3 regions of the Bradyrhizobium sp. 172 genome follow, and region 1 is predicted to be linked to each of the others. Evidence: predicted binding sites of a transcription regulator. Region 1 holds the regulator's gene; each other region holds the start of a gene.
The links. The regulator LexA, encoded in region 1, represses DNA repair genes until DNA is damaged. The targets are predictions, from matches to a motif close to TGTTCNNNNTGTGTTCNG.
Positions count from the first base shown of each region.

Region 2: the regulator LexA is predicted to act here: its motif matches at 3,176-3,193, upstream of IVB07_RS03060 (ATP-dependent Clp protease adaptor ClpS).
Region 3: the regulator LexA is predicted to act here: its motif matches at 3,279-3,296, upstream of IVB07_RS28730 (PA0069 family radical SAM protein).

Region 1 covers NZ_CP064701.1:3,785,235-3,791,125, reverse strand. The annotation lists gene IVB07_RS18300 (hypothetical protein) at 1-42, shown strand, start outside; gene glp (gephyrin-like molybdotransferase Glp) at 281-1,492, shown strand; gene lexA (transcriptional repressor LexA) at 1,669-2,370, shown strand; gene IVB07_RS18285 (hypothetical protein) at 2,865-3,299, shown strand; partial or broken gene IVB07_RS18280 (ComEC/Rec2 family competence protein) at 3,438-5,716, opposite strand; gene IVB07_RS18275 (DUF2171 domain-containing protein) at 5,812-5,891, opposite strand, start outside.
Region 2 covers NZ_CP064701.1:671,768-677,658, reverse strand. The annotation lists gene IVB07_RS03075 (methyl-accepting chemotaxis protein) at 1-1,628, opposite strand, end outside; gene IVB07_RS03070 (enoyl-CoA hydratase) at 1,762-2,532, opposite strand; gene IVB07_RS03065 (MarR family winged helix-turn-helix transcriptional regulator) at 2,550-3,017, opposite strand; gene IVB07_RS03060 (ATP-dependent Clp protease adaptor ClpS) at 3,227-4,945, shown strand; gene IVB07_RS03055 (tannase/feruloyl esterase family alpha/beta hydrolase) at 4,967-5,891, opposite strand, start outside.
Region 3 covers NZ_CP064701.1:5,974,230-5,980,120, forward strand. The annotation lists gene IVB07_RS28715 (glycosyltransferase family 39 protein) at 1-581, opposite strand, end outside; gene IVB07_RS28720 (ribonuclease HII) at 680-1,537, opposite strand; gene IVB07_RS28725 (VOC family protein) at 1,615-2,070, opposite strand; gene IVB07_RS28730 (PA0069 family radical SAM protein) at 2,094-3,257, opposite strand; gene IVB07_RS28735 (phosphoketolase family protein) at 3,469-5,883, shown strand.

The DNA of each region.
Region 1 (5,891 bases):
TCCAAGGCGCCCGACGTAACTCCCGGGCAGGCAGGGAGCTGATCGATTCAGGCCATGGCGCGTTCTCGCCTTGCCATGATTTTCGTCGCTTCCATGACCACTCTCCTGCCGATCTGTGACCTCCTTCGGATCATGCCGCGACGCGCTTGATCCTGCCTTCCGGAACAATGTGAAGGGGCGGGATGACTGTGCCTGCTCAGCCGCTTTTGCCTCTGCGCCTGCGCTCGGCTAGAAGACGTGCGGAACATTCGCCCGAACGTGCCGAGCAGGAGTTTTCGCCGTGGCCTTGATGCCGGTTTCTGACGCGCTTGCCGCGGTGCTGGCGGGTGCAGAGCCGCTGCCGGAAGAAATGATTTCCCTCGACGAGGCCTACCATCGCGTGCTCGCGCGTGACGTCGTGGCGCGGCGCACGCAGCCGCCGCAAGCGATGTCGGCGATGGACGGCTACGCGGTGCGCGCGGCCGACGCCGCGACGATCGATTCGGAGCTCACCGTCATCGGCGAAGTCGCAGCGGGCCGACCGTTCGAGGGGACGGTCGGAGCCGGCGAGGCCGTGCGGATCTTCACCGGCGGCGTCATTCCCTTTGGCGCGGACGCCGTCGTGATCCAGGAGGACACGGTCGCCGCCGGCAAGCGCATCACGATCAAGGAAGCCGCGATCGCCGGCCGGCACATCCGCCCCGCCGGCGTCGATTTCCGCGAGGGCGACGTGCTCCTGCGCAAGGGAAGCCGTCTGACCGAGCGAGACCTCGCGCTCGCCGCCGGGATGAATCATCCGCACCTTGCCGTTGTCAGGCGTCCGAAGGTCGCGATTCTCGCCACCGGCGACGAGCTGGTGATGCCGGGCACCACGCCCGGCCACGGCCAGATCGTCTATTCCAACGGCTACGCCCTGCACGCGCTCGCCCGCAGCGAGGGCGCCGAGACCATCGACCTCGGTATTGCCGCCGACACGCTCGAGGCCACCACCGCCGGCATCCGCCGCGCCCGCGAGAGCGGCGCCGACGTCCTGATCACGACCGGCGGCGCATCGGTCGGCGACCACGATCTGGTCCAGCAGGCACTGCGGGACGAAGGCATCGCGATGGCGTTCTGGAAGATCGCGATGCGGCCAGGCAAGCCGATGATGCACGGGCGACTCGGCGCAATGGGTGTGATCGGCCTGCCGGGCAATCCCGTATCGTCCTACGTGTGCGCTTTCCTGTTCATGGTGCCGCTGATTCGCGCCCTGTCGGGCCGTTCAGTGATTCACCATCGCCGTGAACGCGCCGTGCTCGGCCGCGACGTCGGCGCCAACGACCAGCGCGAGGACTATCTGCGCGCGCATCTTGAGGAGCGTGACGATGGCACACGCGTCGTTGTTCCCGTCAATCATCAGGACTCTTCGCTGCTTGCGAATCTCGCTGCAGCACAGGTACTTCTCGTCCGCGCACCATTCGCGCCGAAGGCCGAAGCCGGCACGGCTTGCGAAGTGTTGCGGCTCCCCGTCTGAGCGCCCCCGCAACGCGCGTTCCGCGCACTTTGCTCTGTTCACGGTAAATTAAGCAGTTGCGGAACATGTATCGAACATATAGTGTCTGTTCATGATTTGTTTCGAGCATGCAGCGGCTTATGGCCGAATTCAGCGTCTCGGAATCGGACGACATCAACCGGGGGACTTTGGTCGAGATGTTAACGCGCAAACAATACGAGCTTCTGCGGTTCATCAGTGAACGTCTGAAGGAAAGCGGCGTGCCGCCCTCCTTCGACGAGATGAAGGATGCGCTCGATCTGCGCTCGAAGTCGGGCATCCATCGCCTGATCACGGCGCTCGAGGAGCGTGGCTTCATCCGACGCCTGCCCAACCGCGCCCGTGCGATTGAAGTCATCAAGCTGCCGGAGCTCCAGGCAGCCGCTGGCAGCCGCCGCGGCTTCACGCCGAGCGTCATCGAGGGCAATCTCGGCAAGGTGCGTGCGAGCGCGAGCCTGCCCGCTGACGAGGGCGAACGTCCCGTCGCGGTGCCGGTGATGGGCCGCATCGCGGCCGGCACGCCGATCGAGGCGTTGCAGACCCGCAGCCATACTATCAGCGTACCGCCTGACATGCTCGGCTCGGGCGAGCATTACGCGCTGGAAGTGCGCGGCGACTCGATGGTCGAAGCCGGCATTCTCGACGGCGACATGGCCCTGATCCAGCGCAACGAGAGCGCCGATACCGGCGACATCGTGGTGGCGCTGATCGACGACGAGGAAGCGACGCTGAAGCGCTTCCGCCGTCGCGGCGCCTCGATCGCGCTCGAGCCCGCCAACGCGGCCTATGAGGTCCGCATCCTGCCGCCCAACCGGGTGAAGATTCAGGGCAAGCTGATCGGGCTTTACCGGAAGTACTGATACCGGGAGTCCTTTCTATCGGCAGTACTTCATATCGGAAGCACTTCATGCCGGAGGTGCTTGGCGCCTCGCGCGCTTCCGATCGGCATCGCCGGTCAGAGATTGGAGCGGATCATCGTCCGCTCCGGCTGGATAGCCTTTCTGGTTCTGCACAGACTATCCGGCCCCTCCTCCAACGCTGGCTCCTCGCCACGCCGACGAAGCAGCACCGCTTCAAGCAGCACCGCTTCGCGGCTCGGTTGTTCGAGGAAACAGCGACCAGCGGTCAAGTTCGGCCGTTGCAGCCAAGTTGGCAATGTTCGCGTACGCGCCTCCCGAATGCATCGCGGCGAGCTTTGTTCCTATTGAATTCGGGAAAGATAATGTGATCGCGGCTTGCGGAAGCCAGCCGCAGATTTGCCCACAACCAAGCACAGCGTTCGTGCTTCCACTCTGATAGAGGCCTGCGCCTCGATAAGAGACGCGGGTTGCTATCCCAGCATGAGGAGCACCCGATGTGTGACTACAGCCTACATGCCGTCGCGTCGCGCCCCGCCGAAGTCGGCGAGACGATCGTCACGACAAGCTTCCGCGGCACCTCGACGCGCGGCTTCGCCTCTGCAGCCGATCCGTCCGTCGCCGTCTGCCTGCTGCCGGGGACGGAGCTCGCCTTCGCCGACGACGTCCGCTACGACAATCGCTGGATCTGGACGCGCACCATCAATTCCCGCGTCGGCAAGTTCGGCAAGATCGATCCGCACGTTCCCGACCGCCATCATGATGCGATCGAATTCCCCGACGGCAAATACGTGCTGGTGACGCAGCTCGTCGAAGGCCAGCGCGCGACGGTGCTGCAACTGCCGGTGACTCAGTCGGTCACCGAGCGCGAGCACAAGGCGCAGATCACCGCCGACAGGCAGCCGACCGTCACGCACCTGCCGATCGGCTGACAGAGCCGCCCTCCGGCTACGAGGTCGGAGGTCAGGATTGAATCGCCATCGCCGGCCGTGGCCGGCGAGATGGTGTGGTTTGCGCCCCGCGAATCCGAACGGACGCACCGAACCACTGCGTTGCTCCGCACCATCAGATCAATCGTCGGCTTGCAGGTCGGTGTCCGCCGGCGTTGCGTCCTTGATGCGAGGCGCGGTCGACTTTGGCGCGAGGCTGCCGTCGAAATCACCCTCGCCGGCGCCGGCCGGCAACCAGGGGCGGCTCGTGCCTCTCGCCCTCACTGCCTGAACCACAAAACCGTCACCACGCTGCGTCAGCGCCAGCGCGCTCTGGCTGGCGAGCCGCTGCCGATCGACCACCATCGCCGCGCAATCGGGCGGCGCGGGACGAGTCGTCACCACCAGGGCGGCCCGACTGCAATCGTCTGCGAGAGCGTCGACGCGCAGTGCCAGCGCGACCAGCCTCCCGTCGGCCAGTGGCGTCACGCAGCCGGATTCGTCGCAGGACACGCCATCGGCAAGCGAGGCTCTGCCCGCATCGCGCGGATCGGCGTCGGCAGCGAGCCATTCCTTGAGCAGAAAGCCGTCCTTGTTCGTCCTGATCAGGTGCAGATATCCGTCCCTGCCCCGCACCGCGACGCTCGCGCCATCCCCGGCAATCAGGATGTCGGGCTGCCGCGCCGACAGTCCCCAGAGGATCGCTGCCAGCAGCACCAGGGCGCCGGACCAGCGCAGCGGCGTGCGCAACAAGCCGAGCACAATGATTCCCAGGCTCGCCGCGATCAGCGGCGCGATCCCGAACGCCGGGATGCGGCCCACCGCGCCCGGCAAGGCCGCGACCCAGCGCGAGACCGCGACCATCCACTCGATGCCAATCCCCATCAGCCACCAGAACACGCTGTCCAGCCCGAACGGCGCAGCAAGCAGCCCCAACAGCCCCGCCGGCATCACCAGCGCAGAGACCACGGGCATCGCGCCGAGATTGGCGAGCACGCCGAACGGCGTGACACGGTGGAAATGAAAGGCGGCATAGGGCGTGGTCGCAAGTCCCGCAATCAGCGAAGCCATGAACAGCATCGCAATCTCGCGCCCACCCCAGTCGCAATGCGCGCAGTCGCCGAATTGTCCGGCGAGGCAAACAAATTGGGCATGCCGATTTGCACCAGTGCGACCAAGCCGAGCGTTGCCGCAAACGACATCTGAAAACTCGGATGCACCAGCGCTTCCGGCGCGACCGCCAGCACGATCAGCGCAGCCACAGCAAGCGTGCGGAAGGTGATGGCGCGGCGATCGACCATCACCGCGATCAGCACCACCGCCGTCATGAAGAACGACCTTTGCGTGGCGACCTCCGCGCCCGACAGCAGCAGGTAGAACGCAGCGGCGACCAGCGCGGCGGCGGCCGACCATTTCTTGATGGCGAAGCCGGCTGCCAGTCCGGGGATCAGAGCGAGCAGCGCGCGCACCGCGAAGAACACGACGCCGGCAACGACGGCCATGTGATAACCGGAGATCGAGAGCACGTGGCCGAGGCCGGAGATGAACATCGCATCGTTGACGGGCGTGGTGATCGCATCGCGCCGCCCGGTGAGCAGCGCGGTCGCGATCGCCCGATTGTCGCCGTCGAGCGTCGCCCGGATGCGGGCATCGATCGCATCGCGCAGGCCTTGCATGAAGGCCGCGTAACGCAGCCGTAAGCCGCCGGTCTCAGGCGGCGACGCCACCGTGATGGCGCCCATCGCGAAGCCGGAGGCGCCGATGCCCTGGAAGAACATGTCACGCGAAAAGTCGTAGCTGCCGGGCCGCACCGGCGCGAGTGGCGGCATCAGCCGTGCCTTCAGCTGAACGAAGCTACCGACCTCCGGCGCGGTGCCCTTGCGGACCGACAGGCGCACGCGCTCGAGCCTGACGTCGCTGCGCTGCGCCTCCATCGCCGTGACGCGCAGCACGAAACGATCGGTACGCTCGCGGATGTCGCGAGCCTCGACGAAGCCCGACAACGACACCGAATAGAGCGCCCTTGCCAGCACCGGGTGGGCGATGCGCGCCGTCTTCCAGGTTGCGACGGCAAAGCCGGCCGCGACCGCCGCGATCATGATGGCCGGGGCGAACAGCCGGCTCCGCCGCAACAGAGCCGCGCCAAGCAGGAGCGCGATGGCGGTCGTGGCAACGACCCACAGCACCGGCTCATGATCGGCAGAGAAATAAAGCGCGATGCCGCAGCCAAACGCGACGGGCACCCACGGCAACAGCCGCCCGGCGCCCGCCTCGGCGCGCAGCCAGGCGCGGAGGGTCTCGGCCAGCGATGTCCAGAGGTCGAGGCCTGCAGGCGCGAGGCCGCCCGCGGACGCGGCGCGGCCCGCGGGCCACGTCCCCGCGATCCCCTGCGATCGTACCGGCCGGCCCGGCTCCGCCATTCCCTGCACTCGATGATACGCAACGAAGCCAGAAGCTACCGGAACGTGCAGGTGGGCGGATAGCGGTACGGATCAGGAACGAAGGGGCGCGGCCGCTACTTTTCCTCTTCCATCGTCACGGCCACATCCGCCTTGGCCGACAGCCTGACCTTGTTGCCCTCGATATCGGCGACGA
Region 2 (5,891 bases), 3.1 Mb from region 1:
GCCAGGAGATTGGTCTGCCCTGCGATGGCGTTGATCATCTTCACGACCTCGCCGATGCGGCCAGCGGTCTGATCGAGGATTTCGACCGTCGCATTGGTCTGCGCTGCCTGCGACACGGCTTCGCGGGCCTCGCGGGCGCTGGCCTGCACCTGCGCGGAGATCTCGCCGACGGACGCCGAGAGTTCTTCGGTCGCCGCTGCGATGGTCTCGAGATTGTTGGTGGCCTGCTCGGCGGAGGAGGAGACCGCCGCGGTCTGGCTGCTCGATTCCGAAACCAGTGAGCGGACGTCAGTCGCGGTGGCATCGAGCTCCTTGGTCGACGCCGCAACGCTGTGAATGACGGCTTGCACGGTGTCGTCGAAACTGCGGCAGGCCGCATCGACGGTGCCGGAGCGGGCGAGCTGGAGCGCCTGCTGCGATTCGCGCTCCTGGCCCAGGCGTTCCGCGGTCGCCGCGCTCTCGCGCAGGCTTTCGAGTGCGGCCGCCATGGTGCCAAACTCGTCGGGATACCTGGATTGCGGGACGGGCGTCGCGTAGTCGCGGGCGCTGATCTTGGCGATCGCGTCCAGGATGGCGCGCACCGGGCGCATCAGGCGATTGCGCACCACGTACACGCCGGTCAGGGTCACGGCCAGCGCGAGCAGGAACGCGAGCGACTGCACGACGAGATTGGTGAGCGCCTTGGCCTGCACCGTTTCCGCCCGGACGATCGACTGGTCGAGCGCCTTGTTCGCCACCGCGACGATGGACGCAAAGGGTGACTGACACAGCGTATTCCATTCCGCGGCGGGCATCGCGGGCTTACCGCTGCCGTCGAAATTCTTGGTGAGGTCGCCGATCTGCTTGAGGGCACCGTCGGTCTTGGCCTTCGCGTCCGCCGCTGCCGTCACCAGCTCCGCCGCCACGCCGGGCGCGGCCAGCAACTCGGCCATGCCCGCCCAACCGGAGGCGATCGTGCCATCCCATTGCGCCACTGACCGCTTCTGAGCGTCGTCGAGCGGCTTGCTGGCGTTGACGTTGGAGCGAAGGGACGAACAATGGATACCATAACGATCGCGCACCTGCCAGGCGAAGCGCCGGACCTGGATCATGCGGGCGATGAAGGGGTCGTCCATCCAGGCGCGGTTCGACACCGCGGTGGAAGCGAGGTTGGCCGTTTCGATCACCTTGGTGACGCCATCATACCAGGAGTTGGTGCGCTCGATCTTGCGCTCCGCGCGCGGGCGCTTGGCCTCGTCGTAGAACAGCTGGAACTGCGGCGCGGCGGCGCTCCAGCCCTGCTTCAATGTGCCAGCGAGTTCGTCGCGGCGGGCGAAATCGACGGTGGCGAGCGCGGCGCCGATGGCGTCATAGCCGCCCTGCTCGGCCTTCTCCGCCGCCTCGAGTTTTGCTCGCGGATCATCCTCGCCGAGGATCGCGCTCTGGGCATCGCCGCGATTGTTGCGCAGCGCCAGCACGCCATGGAAGATCGCCTTGTCGGCCGCGGCAAGCCGCGCGGTCTCGAGGCTGTCGCTATAGCGGCCGAACGCCCCAACCATCTGGATCGCCGTGGAGGCCAGCGCACCCGCAGCCAGCAGGGCCATCAAGGTCAGAAGGAGCGAACTTACCGATTTCTTAAACATTGCCATGGTGTCGGGGGCCTGGGTCGGGGGCCTATTCTTTCGAGCGCCACCTTGCCCGCGACATGCCAATGTTCCGTTAAGGTTTTAATCGAATGGGCGTGAGTTTCCGGCCCGACGAGCCTCAGCGCAGTCCCGGATATCACGCAACCTTGGTGAAATCCGGCGGGCGGCGTTCCGCGAACGCCGTGAAGGCCTCGCGCGCCTCAGCGGTGCGCAGGCGCAGCCCGAACTGCTCGCCTTCGGCATTCATCTGCGCGACCAGCGTCTCGCCGTTGCGCATCAGCTTCTTGGTGGCGGTGAGTGCGCCGGCCGGCTGACGGGCAAGACGCTGCGCCAGCGCGAGCGCCTCGGCATCGAGCTTGTCGAGCGGCACGACGCGGTTGGCGAGCCCCCATTCCAGCGCGGATTTGGCCGGCACCGTCTCGCCCAGCGCGAACATCTCGTAGGCCCGCGCATAGCCGATGCGCGCCGGCATCAGCAGGCTGGAAGCTGCTTCCGGCACCAGTGCGAGGCTGACGAAGGGCGTCGACAATTGCGCGTTGGCGGCAAGCACGACGAGGTCGCAATGCAGCAGCATCGTGGTGCCGACGCCGACGGCGCGGCCCTGCACCGCGGCCACCAAGGGCCGGGAGCAGCGCGCCAGCGACTGGATGAAGCGCACGACGTTGCGGCTTCCTTCCGACTTGCCCGCCGCGACCGCCGCGAACTCGCCGACATCGTTGCCGGCGGTAAACATGTCGCCTTCGCCGCGGATCAGGATCACGCGGACCGACGGATCGTGCTCGGCTGATTCGATGGCATCGGCGAGCTTGCCGTACATCGCATCCGTCAGCGCATTCTTCTTGTCGGGGCGTGCCAGCGTGAGCGTGAGAATTCCGCCGTCGTTCCGGATCCGGACGTGCTCGGTCATGGGTCTCTCCTCTATTCCTATGGATCTCTAGAAAGCTCTGTTGAAAGCTGTCTTGGAAACTTGTCCTGAATGCTGGTCAGCCAGCGCGCGACGATATCGATCTCCGCACTGGTGAATCCGTCCGTCAACGCCGCGTTGACCCGTGCCGCGCTGGCCTTCGCCTGCGCCAGTGCCGTCCGCCCCTTCGGCGTCAGCCAGACGCGCCAGGCGCGACCATCCTCGTGATCCGCGCGCCGCTCGACCAGTTTAGCCGCCGCCGTACGGTCGACCAGCCCCGAGATGCCGGCCGGCCCCATGTCGAGCGCCGCGCCCACCTCACCCATCAGGACGCCGTTCTGCTTGCCGAGGATGAACAGCAGCCCCGCTTGCGCCGGCGTGACCTCGCTCGAAGGCTGCGCCGCCATCCAGCGCTGCACGCGCCGCTGCGCCACGCTCAACAGGTAGATCAACCGATGGTGTCTCGCGCCCTCGTCTTTATTTCGCATGCGAAATAGATAATCGAGGCGGATCAGATTGTCAAAGGACGGCAGCTGGACATGTGCCGCGGCAGTCGTCGAGGAACAGGGCCGCCCCGGCGCACCAGGACCTCACCCACCAATCGCAATTAGCCGCCGCCGTCACGCTTGACGGCCGCTTCCCTTTATGTTCTCTATTCGTTCTATTCAATCATAGATTGTCCCGGAGGCCTTTCGTGATGAACAGTATGCGTGGCGAGAACCAGCCGACCCAGCTCATAATTCATAATGACGATGATACGCCGGACCAATTCGTGATGGATCTGCTTCGGCAGGTTTTCGGCAAATCAGACCGTGAAGCGACCGCGCTGATCACCCAGATCGAGCAGAAGGAAAAAGCGGTTTGCGGACCTTACCCGCAATCGGTTGCCGAAGCCCTTTTCAAATCTGCGCAACAATCCATCGAATTGGCCGGCCACCAACTGCAGGTCACGCTAGAGGCGGTCAAGAGTCCTTGCGAACTCTGTGGCAAGCCTGAGGGACAGACCGACGTTCGTATCGGCAGCCGCACGGTCTGGCTGTGCAGCGAATGCATGCGTGCGGCGGATGAGCCCTCGAACGAGCGAGAGGAGAATTTCGACTTTGCATGCGACATTCTCGATTGGCACCTTGCCAGCACTGCGCGCAGCAAACTCGTGACCACGATCCGCCAATTTCCCGGCCACATGCGGGTCGATCTCCAGGCCGCCGTCGACCGGCTCTTCGGCAAGGCCATCCGGCTGGTGGGACTGAACGAGGAGCAGCGCTACGAAACGCTGTCGATTCCACGACTGCTCAAGGAGGGCCGCTATGCGATCGCGATTGCCCCGCTGCAATATTCCGACGTCGACGTAGGCGAGAAGAGCCCGGTCAAGTGTCTGGATAACGGGCTGTGGCTGTGTGAGCAGGATCATCTCCGCTATGCGGTTTTGCTCTGCGCACACCGCGAATACAGTCGCGAGCCCGGAATTCGGATCGAAATCCTGGTACCCTCAGGTTCCGCAGGCGCGGCTCTCGTCCAGCAATGCTTCAGTGAATTGGAAGAAGCCGTACAGGCTGCGCGGACCTATCGCGGCAAGATCCTGTCGCTCGATGCCGATTCCGACTATCGCGGTCGCTCGCGCGGCATCACGGTGCATCGCTTGCCGCAGGTCGCGCGCGACGAGGTGATCCTGCCGGAGCAGACCCTGCGGCTGCTCGATCGCAACGTTCTGACCTTCGTCAACACCCGAGACCAATTGCGCCGGCTGGGTCAATCGACACGCAAAGGCATCTTGCTGTACGGGCCGCCGGGCACTGGCAAGACCCACACGATCCGTTATCTCGCAACGCATTTGCCCGGGCATACGACGCTGATCATCACGGCCGAGCAGATCGGTCTGCTCGGCGCCTATATGAGCCTGGCACGGTTGCTCCAGCCGTCGATGGTGGTGATCGAGGATGTCGATCTCATCGCCCGCGACCGCGATGACATGGGGCCGTGTGAGGAATCCATGCTGAACAAGCTGCTCAACGAGATGGACGGGCTGAAGGAAGACGCCGACATCCTGTTCGTCCTGACCACCAACCGGCCGGAGGACCTCGAGGGAGCTCTCGCGGGTCGCCCCGGCCGCATCGATCAAGCCATCGAAGTGCCGCTGCCAGACGAGACCGGCCGCGGCAAGCTGGTCCGGCTCTACGGCAGGGGATTGCCGCTCGAGGGGGCCGTGATCGCGGAGGCTGCCCGACGCAGCGAGGGCACGAGTTGCGCCTTCATCAAGGAGCTGATGCGGCGGCTGGCGCAAGGAAGCATCGCGCGGGACGGCGGCAACACCGTGATCTCGGCCGATATCGACGAGGCGCTTGACGACATGCTGTTCTCCGGCGGCCGGCTTAACGCGCAGCTGCTCGGCGGCGCGCAGGCAATGGCCACCGGGTGACGCTCCGAAGTGGCGCGCCTGCTACGGCGCGCACATGAAGCTCGACGCCTCCGTCACTGGGCCGCTCTTGTAGTGCGGCCAGGCCGGCCAGCGGCACAGCGGCAGCGCGCGAAGCGTCGCAAACGACGGCGCCTCGACCTTCTGCTCGGTAACTTCCAGATCGCCGGGCGCCCTGCCCTTTTCGACCCAGTCGACCAGCACGCTCAGCATGTCGACATTGGCCGGCGCGCCGGAGCCGACATGGTCGACCCCTGGCGCGGTGTAGAGCCGCGCGAACTCGGCCGTCTCGGCTTTGCCGACCTTGCGTTCGACGTTCTCGAAATAGCGGATGCCGGCATAGGGGCTTTGCGCGTAGTCCGCCATATGTTCGAGCATGATCAGCCGGCCGCCGCGAGCGCGGAAGCGGCTGAGGTCGGGGTCGGTGGAATCCATCAGGCTGGAGACCTCGAGCAGCCGCGCCTTGTGCGCTTCGGGCTTATACGTCGTCACGTCGAGCTTGGGATCGCGCGCGAACACGTATTGGATGCCGCCGGCGCCGTAGATCCAGGCGATGCCATTATTGGGCGCGGGCGGCTGCGCGGGAGGCGCCGTGCCAAGCCACCACGCGACCCAGCCGCCGGTCGGGCCGACCGCCGGCGTGTCCTCGCCCGACACGCCCCAGCCCGGATAATCGTCGAGGCCATTGGCGAGCGCGAACGGGAATTTGTAGGTCGCATGCAAGGTCTCGATCGCCTTGATCTGTGCGTCGGTGAGGCACTGATCGCCCGTCTTGCCGCTCGCGCAACGCAGCGTCTCCACCTTGAAGGCCGCCTTGCAGGAAACGGGATCTTGCACCAGCGCGTCATCGGAGCCGTCGGCCTTGTCGCAAGCGGCCCGCACGGCATCGCCGACTAGCTTCACCTGCGCCGGATTGATCCAGCCATCACCCATGGTCACGAGCCCCGAA
Region 3 (5,891 bases), 2.2 Mb from region 1:
TCCGCGGTTGCGAGCGCGAAGACGACGATCAGCAGCAGCAGGAAGATCGCAGCCGGCGTCGTCAACAGCAAGAGGCCGGCCTCGATCGACCAGGCAAACCAGGCGTTGCCGCGGCGCTGTCCGATGATCTGCCAGGAATGCAGCAGCAGCAGCGCCCAGAGCGGTCGCGCCAGCACCAGAGGGCCGAAGTCGAGTGTGGGCGAGGAGAAGGCCAGCAGCGTCATGGTCAGCAGCACGGCCAGCACTGCCTGCTGGGGGCCGACCACCGCGCGGGACAGATGATAGAGCGTGATCAACGTCGCGATCCCGCAGAGTTCGGCCAGCACGTAGACACCGAACAGGTGGCCGCCGGCAGCGCGATAGGCGATGTCGGCGAGCCAGACCGGCAAGGGCGGCCCGAGATCGGTGCCGACCTGGTATTCGCGGCCGAAGGCCAGCAGGGTCGCGAGACTGCCGGGCGGGCTGCGATAAAACACGAGCGCCACGAACAGCCACATCGCGGCCTGGAGCAGCACGGCGATCCAGACGATCAGCCGCGGCCGCGCGCGAATGAGCTCGATGACCAGGGAGGTAAACCGCATGTAACGTCCGAAAGATGCAGCCAACCCGTGAAGCCGGCCCTATTCGCTCACGACTGTTTTGATAAAGGGCGTGACGCGTCGTGGCAACTGAGTCTCGTCTAGAGATTTGCCGACGCGTCGACTTCCAGGCTCGCGTCCACCTGCAGCTGGATCTCGGTCACCGCAAACAGATCCTGCGCCGGCTCGACCGTCCAGGGCATGTGCTTGGCGCGTGCGGCGGCGACGGGGGCGAAGAAGCTGCGGTGGTGGACGGTGGGACCGAGGCGGTTGAGCGCGTCGAGGTGCTCGGGCACGGCGTAGCCCTTATGCTGCTCGAAACCGTAGCCGGGACAGTCCTGCGCCAACGCGCACATCAGGCGGTCCCGCGTTACCTTGGCGATGATCGAGGCCGCTGCGATCGACAGGACGATGCCGTCGCCGCCGATCACGGCCTCGCAATCGCATTCCGTGTCGAGCCGGTCGCGGCCGTCGACGAAGACGTGCCGCGGCTGCTGGGGCAGCGCCACCACGGCGCGCTTCAGCGCCCACAGCGAGGCGCGCAGGATGTTGTCGCGGTCGATGCGGGAGCGCGAGGCGACGGCCACCGAGACCTGGGCGGTCGCGCAGATCTTGCCGAACAGCCTTTCGCGCTCCTCGGCCGTCAGGCGCTTGGAATCGTCGATGCCGCGCGGGATGCGGTCGGGATCGAGAATCACCGCCGCCGCCACCACCGGACCGGCCAGTGGCCCCCGGCCCGCCTCATCGCAGCCCGCTACCGGCCAAACGCCGCACTTGATCAGCGCGCGCTCACGGCGGAAGCTTGGGGCAACGATGATGGCGCTCTTTGTGCCGGCCAGCGCCTTGGCGATTTTTTTGGGCGCAGCTTTCTTGTTCTCAGGCGCAGCCTTCTCGTTCTTAGGCGCAGCCTTTTTGGGCGCGCCTTTGGCCGGCTTCTTGGCGGATTGATCCCGAATCATGGCCGGGATCGTGCGCAAGCGGCATGGCCTGCGCAATCGGGAACCTCGAACAATTCCCGTTATTCAAGCCAGCCGCCCTATTCCGCCAGATGCACCCGCCGGTCCTCGCCGACGTCGATGCCGGGCGCGACCACGACCTCCCAGGGATGGCCGTCAGGATCGGCGAAATAGCCGGAATAGCCGCCGTAGTCGGTCTCATGTGCTGCCTTCAGCAACGCGGCTCCCTTGCTGACGGCGAAGACCAGCACCGCATCCACCTCCTCACGCGCGCGGCAATTCCAGGCGAGCGTCATGCCGCGGAACGTCGATGGCCTCGGATGATCAGGCAATTTGGCGTCGACCGCGAGTTGATCCCAGGGAAACAACGCGAGCACCGGACCGCCGGTGTCATAGAACGCAACGGTCTCGCCGGTTACCTTGAGCCGGCGCGAGAAACCGAGCGCGTCGTAAAAGGCAATGCTGGCGCGGATGTCGTTCACGCCCAGCGTGATGACGGTCAGCCGCGGGATAGGAGCTGGCGGTTCCTTACTCATAGACGCCTCTCTCACTTCGTCCCTCAGAACAGGCTGAGCTGATCGCCGTTCCGCTTCGGCTTGGCAAAATGATCCGTCGTCAGCTTGGCGCGCCGTTTGTTCAGCCCGACCCTGTCGCAAGCGATCTCGAAGCGGCGGCCGATGGTCCAGGCCATCGGGCCGGTGCCCTTCATGCGCTCGCCCCATTTCGCATCGTAGTCACGGCCGCCGCGCATGTCGCGGATCAGCGTGAAGACGTGGCGATACCGGTCCGGATAGTTCGCCATCAGCCATTCCCGAAAGAGATCGCGCACCTCGAGCGGCAACCGCAGCAACACGTAGGAGGCCTCCTTGACGCCGGCATGGGCGGCGGCATCCAGGATGCGCTCGATCTCGGAATCGTTCAGCGCGGGGATCACGGGCGCGACCATGACGGTGGTCGGAATGCCAGCCTCGGAAAGCTGCTTCAGTGCCTCCAGCCGCTTCGGCGGCGTGGACGCCCGCGGCTCCATGGTGCGCGCTAGTTTCGGATCGAGCGAGGTCACGGAGATCCCGACCTTGGCGAGGTTGCGTTTGGCCATTCGCGCGAGAATGTCGATGTCGCGCACGACCAGCGCCGACTTGGTGACGATCCCGACGGGATGGCCGGCGCGCTCCAGCACCTCCAGAATGCCGCGCATGATTTTGCGCTCGCGCTCGATCGGCTGATAGGGATCGGTGTTGGTGCCGATCGCGATCATCCGCGGCTCGTAGCCCGGCGCCGCAAGCTCCTTCTCGAGCAACGCCGGCGCCTCGGGCTTCACGAACAGCTTCGACTCAAAGTCGAGCCCCGGCGACAGGCCGAGATAGGCATGCGTCGGCCGCGCGAAGCAATAGACGCAGCCGTGCTCGCAACCGCGGTAGGGATTGATCGAACGATCGAAGCCGATGTCGGGAGATTCGTTGCGGGTGATCACCTTGCGCGAGGTGTCGATCCCGACCGTGGTCTTGAACGGGGGCAGTTCTTCAAGGCTCTGCCAGCCATCGTCGAATGCGACGCGCGCCTCGGCCTCAAACCGGCCGCTGGCGTTGGACTGCGCGCCCCGGCCTCGCCTGCGCTGGCGGTCGATGGCGACCGCCAGCTCAGGGAAGTCAGAAGGCGCACCCGCCGGCTCGGAGGGCGCCGTGACCGGCGGGTGCTTGAGAGCATGAGAGGATGCTGGACTCATGAAGCCAAGATAGCATGTCAAAGGAACAAATCAAGAACACAAACAAAAAACGTGAAAACAACCCCATGCACAGTAGAGCTGCCCAAATTTCGGGCGGGGGTTTTTGATTTCACGCAACACCAGCGTGACCACGATTCCGTTTGATCACGGGAGGGATCGATCGTCGCGGAACATGGTTGATGACGATCGTTGGGTGAAGGTCGGCAAGAACATGACAAATCAACAACAATTGGCCGCAGCGAGCAGCAACCTCGAACTGCTCGACCGCTATTGGCGCGCCGCGAACTATCTCTCCGTCGGGCAAATCTATCTCCTCGACAATCCGCTGCTGCGCGAGCCCTTACGGCCCGAGCACATCAAGCCGCGTTTGCTCGGCCATTGGGGCACGACGCCCGGTTTGAACTTCATTTATGCCCATCTCAACCGCGTCATCCGCGCGCTGGACCTGAACGTGATCTATGTCTGCGGTCCCGGGCACGGCGGCCCCGGCATGGTCGCCAACACCTATCTCGAAGGCAGCTACAGCGAGCTCTATCCCGATATCGCGCGCGATACCGAGGGGTTGCGCAAGCTGTTCAGGCAATTCTCCTTCCCCGGCGGCATCCCGAGTCACGCGGCGCCGGAAACGCCGGGCTCGATCCACGAAGGCGGTGAGCTCGGTTACGCGCTGGTGCATGCCTATGGCGCGGCCTTCGACAATCCCGACCTGATCGTCGCCTGTGTCGTCGGTGACGGCGAGGCCGAGACCGGCCCGCTCGCCGCGTCCTGGCACTCCAACAAATTCCTCAATCCTGCGCATGACGGCGCGGTGCTGCCGATCCTGCATCTCAACGGTTACAAGATTGCCAATCCGACCGTGCTCGGCCGGATGCGCGACGACGAGATCCGCGATCTCTTCCGCGGGCTCGGCCACGAGCCGCTGTTCGTCGAGGGCGACGATCCCAAATTGATGCACCGGGCCATGGCAGACGCGCTCGACGTCGCGCTCGTCAGCATCCGGTCGATCCAGCAGCACGCCCGCGACGGCCGCAAGAGCGTCGAACGCCCGCGCTGGCCGATGATCGTGCTGCGCAGCCCGAAGGGCTGGACCGGCCCCAAGGAAGTCGACGGCAAGAAGGTGGAGGGCTTTTGGCGGGCGCATCAGGTGCCCGTCGCGAACTGTCGCGAGAACCCGGCGCATCTGAAGATTCTCGAAGACTGGATGCGCAGCTACGAGCCGGAAAAGCTGTTCGACGCGAACGGCGCGCTCATTGCCGAGCTCCAGGCGCTCGCGCCCGAAGCCAATCGCCGCATGGGCGCCAATCCGCACGCCAATGGCGGCCTTCTGAAGAAGGAGCTGAAGCTGCCGGACTTCCGCAGTTTCGCCGTCGAAGTAGCGCAGCCGGGCGGCGTCGTGGCGGAGGCAACCCGCGAGCTCGGGAAATTCCTGCGCGACGTCATCCGCCTCAACGCCGATGCCCGCAACTTCCGCATCATGGGCCCGGACGAGACTGCGTCGAACCGGCTCGATGCGGTGTTCGAGGCCACCGAACGCGTCTGGATGGAGCCGACAAAACCTTACGACGTGCATCTCGCCCAGGACGGACGCGTGATGGAAGTCCTGAGCGAGCATCTCTGCCAGGGCTGGTTAGAGGGTTACCTGCTCACGGGCCGGCACGGCTTCTTCTCCTGCTACGAGGCGTTCATCCACATCGTGGATTCCATGTTCAACCAGCACGCCAAATGGCTGAAGGTGACCCGGCATCTGCCGTGGCGGCGACCGATCGCCTCGCTCAACTATCTGCTCACCTCGCATGTCTGGCGTCAGGACCACAACGGCTTCAGCCATCAGGATCCCGGTTTCGTCGATCTCGTCGCCAACAAGAAGGCCGACATCGTCCGCATCTACTTCCCGCCGGATGCCAACACGCTGCTGTGGATCGCCGATCACTGCCTGCGCACCTATGACCGCATCAACGTCATCGTCGCTGGCAAGCAGCCGGCGCCGCAATGGCTGTCGATGCAGGAGGCAGCCACGCATTGCGCCGCCGGCATCGGCATCTGGAGCTGGGCCGGCACGGAAGATGCGAATGGCGAGCCCGATGTCGTGATGGCCTGCGCCGGCGACGTGCCGACACTGGAAACGCTCGCTGCCGTCGACCTGCTGCGCAAGGCGCTGCCCGAGCTGAAGATCCGCGTCGTCAACGTCGTCGACCTCATGACGCTGCAACCCAGGGAGCAGCACCCGCACGGCTTGTCCGACCGCGACTTCGACGGCCTGTTCACGCGCGACAAGCCGGTGATCTTCGCCTATCACGGCTATCCTTATCTGATCCACCGGTTGACCTATAATCGCACCAACCACGCCGGCATGCACGTCCGCGGCTTTGCCGAGGAAGGCACCACGACGACGCCGTTCGACATGGTCGTGCTCAACGAGCTCGACCGCTATCACCTCGCGATCGAGGCGATCGAGCGCGTGCCGGGGCTCGCGACCAGGGCGGCGCAGGTGAAGCAGCAATTCCGCGACAAGCTGATCGAGCATTCGCGCTATGTGCGCGAATACGGCGAGGACATGCCGGAAATCCAGGAATGGGTCTGGCAGAACAGCGCCGGCGGCAACACGCCGGCAGAGGCAGGCGACTGAGGGGAGCC